DNA from 2 places in the Butyrivibrio sp. FC2001 genome. Region 1 is predicted to be linked to the other one. Evidence: riboswitches for the same ligand, from Rfam matches in the RefSeq annotation. Region 1 holds a riboswitch; the other holds the start of a gene.
The links. A riboswitch is a leader RNA that binds a small molecule or an ion and turns the genes downstream of it on or off. The one in region 1 is predicted to bind FMN.

Region 1 (2,205 bases):
CTGGCGTCCATCATGGGGCATATCACATTTTCACTTCCATAAAACTGATACGCCATGGCATCAAGAGTCGGCACCGCTACAAGAGGCTTGTCCATTGCAAGACAGAGTCCCTTGGCAGTTGCACAGCCTATGCGAAGGCCTGTGAAAGAACCCGGGCCTGCTGAAACAGCAACAGCATCTATTGTGTTAAGGTCAAGTGCTATTCTCTTCTTAATCTCCTCCATCATAGGAAGAAGAAGCTCTGAATGTGTAATCTTGTGCTGGATTGAAAACTCGGAGAGAAGTCTGTCGTCCTCCATAACGGCGACGCTGCATACAAGACCGGATGTATCAAGTGCAAGAATTTTCATATTTTATCTATTATCTATCGTCTCAAGTGTGATGCGGCGATAGTCTGTTCCTTTCTTCAGATCTTTCTCAATGCATATCTCCGTGTATTTTTCAGGGAGAATATCTTCTATAAGATTGGCCCATTCAATAAAGCACAGTCCCTGTCCATAGAAATAGTCCTCATATCCTATTTCATCCATCTCACTGACATCACCAATTCTGTAAACGTCAAAGTGATAAAAAGGGATTCGTCCCTCATCATAAACCTGAAGTATTGTAAAGGTAGGGCTGTTGACAGGTCCCTCTATTCCAAGTCCTGCAGCTACTCCCTGTGTCAGGACGGTTTTGCCCACGCCAAGATCTCCTATCAGTGTATAAACTGATCCGGGCGCAGCGGTCTCTCCTATTCTTTTTCCGAACTCGAAGGTTTCCTCCGATGAATTTGTTTCTAATATTGTACTCATATAATCAGAATATTCCAGCGTCTGAAAAAAAGCAAGTCGGACAGGAAAAGGTATTGACGCCGACTACATCTGTTATATAATGGGACTAGTAAAAATAATCTTCGGGGCAGGGTGTAATTCCCTACCGGCGGTGACTGTTATCAGAAGTCCGCGAACCGCTTCGGCGGCCGATTTGGTGAAATTCCAAAACCGACAGTATAGTCTGGATGATAGAAGATGCGTTTTATTTCTATTCCCGAATCAGCATCTATGTTGGTTCGTTTTTTATTTCAAGATAGAGCGCGCGTAGTCTAGTCATTATCCTCCCCGACATAATCAGGAGGAAAACACCATGAAAAACAATTTATTAGCTTCAATTGCAGAAAATACCGTTCTCGTATCGATTTTCATTCTGTTAATTGTCACTATGTTCGTAGCAGCAAGACTGGCAGAGAACTATGTTGCCAAAAAGACCGGTGAGGAAAATCCAGGATTGAGCACCAGAAAAATGGTTATCATCGGTATCTTCTCTGCTATATCTGCAGTGCTGATGCTCTTTGAAATTCCGATGCCCTTTGCTCCAAGCTTTTACAAGCTTGACCTCTCAGATCTCCCTGCAGTGATCGGTGGTTTCGCATTCGGCCCTATGACAGGCGTTATGATCGAGTTTATCAAAATCCTTTTAAACCTTATCATTAACGGAACACAGACAGCATTTATCGGAGAGCTTGCAAACTTTGTAGTAGGCTGCAGCTATGTACTTCCCGCTTCAATCATTTATATCTTCAAAAAGAACCGCCAGACAGCATTTATTTCATGTCTTACAGCAACAATGATAATCACAATCGTAGGAAGCTCACTTAATGCATTCTATCTTCTTCCTGCATTTGCAAAGCTCTATGGCATGCCACTTGATGCTTTGATTGGTATGGGAACAGCTATCAATCCTGCAATCAGCAACATGTTTACATTTGTTCTTTTCGCAGTTGCTCCCATAAACCTCTTAAAGGGCGGCGTATTAAGTACTATCACAATTCTCGTATACAAAAAGATCAGTCCTATTCTTAAAAACACAACAATCGTATCAACCAGAAAAGCAGAGACTGAATCTGAAGCATGATTATATAGCCGTTTATAATTTGTTTATCGTTTTTTTATAGCATGAAAATGGCGCCTTTCTTGACTTTTACATTAGTGAACCATAAGATTAATTTGTATCTATATTCACTGATGACTGTCAAAGAGGCGCCTTCTTTATGAAAAGATTGATTACTAAAAAACTGGTTCCTGGCATGATCTTGTCGGACAATGTGTATGCGCATGATAATAATCAGCTTATATTGCCCAAGGGTTGCGTGCTGGATAACCAGGCCATTACTAAATTATCTTTTTATTCCGTATTGAATGTTCTTGTTGAAGACCCTCCGGAAGA
Region 2 (2,205 bases), on a different contig from region 1:
GTAAGGCACACCCCATTCACAGCGATGCTGTCACCTATATGAACATCCTCAAGAACCTTCGTTGCTCCTATCACCAGGTGGCTCTCTTTACTGTCCCTTTTAAGGGACTGCACTTTCCCTATCTCTTCAATTATGCCTGTAAACATAGCGCCTCCATTCCTGGCTGCAATTCACCACCGCTAATGTTCATGGCTTCATCCCCATAGATCACCTCATTCTCTATGAAAATATCACCGTCAAACATTTCCACCTTAATGGGGTTAAGCTTCACAGCCTCATCAATGTTCTCGATTCCTCTACCTCCAACCGGTGACTTCGCGCACCCTCCGAAAATCTTTGGCGCCATGTAAATCTGAACCTCATCAACTATCTGCGCCTTCATGGCACTGAAATTCAGCTCTCCACCGCCTTCAAGAAGAATGCTGTCTATACCTATTTCGCCAAGTATTATCATGAGCTTTTTAAGATCAACCTTTCCGTTAAAAGCATCAACCTTTACAACCTCACAGCCCTTGTCCTCAAACATTTTTATCTTTTCAGCATCATCGGAAACCGTAGCGATTATGGTTCTGATATCCTTTGCAGTACGCACCACTCTTGCATCGGGCGGTGTGCACAGATTGCTGTCACAGATGATTCTTATGGGGTTCATGGGTTCTCTGGATTCCCTGTCGCAAATGTTCCCCTTTTCTTTTGATGCACTATCTATTGAGGTACTTCCTTCTGCAAACTCCGACAATCTCACATCCAGCATGGGATCATCTACTATCACTGTCCCGACTCCCACCATGATGCCCATCATGGCGTGTCTTGTTCTATGCACATTTTCCCTGGAACTTGTGCCGGTTATCCACTTTGACTGGCCGGTCACCGTCGCAATTTTCCCATCGGATGTCATGGCATATTTCATTGTTACAAAAGGGATTTTTTCAGAAATATATTTAATAAAAATCTTGTTCAGTTTTCGGCATTCCTCCTCCAAGACTCCCACGGTTACTTCGATTCCGTGTTCCTCCAGGATTCGCACCCCATTGCCTGCAACCACAGGATTTACGTCCAGCATCCCCACAACAACTCTTTTAATTCCGCTCTCTATGATGGCCTCGGTGCAGGGAGGAGTTTTCCCGTAATGACAGCACGGCTCCAAGGTCACATATATCGTGGCGCCCTCCGCACTCTCGGTGCAGTTCTTCAGCGCATTCCTCTCAGCATGAAGCTGCCCGTACTTTTCATGGTAGCCCTCGCCGATTATTCTTCCATCTTTCACAATCACCGCACCCACCATGGGATTGGGATTCGTGTACCCCCGTCCCCTGACGGCCAGTTCCAACGCCCGCCTCATATACATTTCATCGTTCATACCTTCATTCCCCTTTACTTCTTCGCATATCTCCCCGCTGTCCGCTTCATTTCCGGATAAAAATCCATAGCGGAACCTTTTCCTTTTATAAGCCTTCAGAAGGTATTTCTAAATCGAGTAGGCTGACTCCTACTCGATTTCGCACACGAACATTCCGCACTTCGTGCTCCATGTTCTTACAACCGGCAAATGAATTTGTATGCAAGCATCCATTCGCTTGCCGGTCTTGTGCAACAAAAGAAAAAGTCCTGAACATTACTATTCAGGACATTCACGTTACTCTCTGCATTTATAGGACATTCATCCAGCCCATCACCGCCGTTTCGAAAATTTCCGGTGATATAAAAATCCCTGAGAACATAAATATTCTCAGGGACAAACATGCTAAAAAGTATCACATCTTCTTCCATCCAGACTATACTGTCGGCCCCGGAATCTCACCGGATCATGCCTTTCGGCTCGCGGGCTTTACCGCCGGTAGGGAATCGCACCCTGCCCTGAAGATAGCTTATTCAATTAAGTGCAATTTAAAAGCATTAAATCGCTTGTGTCAACGAAACTCTATTATTTTTCCCCCCACATGTTTATACCATAAATTGGTGTGTTTTTCAGTCTATTGCTCTCTTTTGTGCTCTATTGACGTAACGCTTCACGGATAACAGAATACATTTCTGAACCCCTTTACGCCAGAATTCTTTCTTACCGGAAGGTTGACTGAACTTTTCAGCCCCTATCAGCTTTCCCACACTTCTAGCTTTTCTCCCCCGCATACTTTTTTCAGTCAGAAATCTTGTTGAAAGAGGTATCGGCGTACTACAAACGTAATTCCGTTAATTTTCTTATTC

Region 2: it holds a riboswitch for FMN, as region 1 does, so the genes downstream of both, ribD (bifunctional diaminohydroxyphosphoribosylaminopyrimidine deaminase/5-amino-6-(5-phosphoribosylamino)uracil reductase RibD) here and G601_RS21510 (ECF transporter S component) in region 1, are expected to answer to the same signal.

What each region holds. Positions count from the first base shown of each region.
Region 1 covers NZ_AUJH01000003.1:441,399-443,603, reverse strand. The annotation lists gene tsaB (tRNA (adenosine(37)-N6)-threonylcarbamoyltransferase complex dimerization subunit type 1 TsaB) at 1-350, opposite strand, end outside; gene tsaE (tRNA (adenosine(37)-N6)-threonylcarbamoyltransferase complex ATPase subunit type 1 TsaE) at 354-794, opposite strand; FMN riboswitch at 888-1,016, shown strand; gene G601_RS21510 (ECF transporter S component) at 1,126-1,893, shown strand; gene G601_RS0101880 (HD-GYP domain-containing protein) at 2,030-2,205, shown strand, end outside.
Region 2 covers NZ_AUJH01000013.1:44,456-46,660, reverse strand. The annotation lists gene ribE (riboflavin synthase) at 1-146, opposite strand, end outside; gene ribD (bifunctional diaminohydroxyphosphoribosylaminopyrimidine deaminase/5-amino-6-(5-phosphoribosylamino)uracil reductase RibD) at 131-1,360, opposite strand; FMN riboswitch at 1,755-1,869, opposite strand.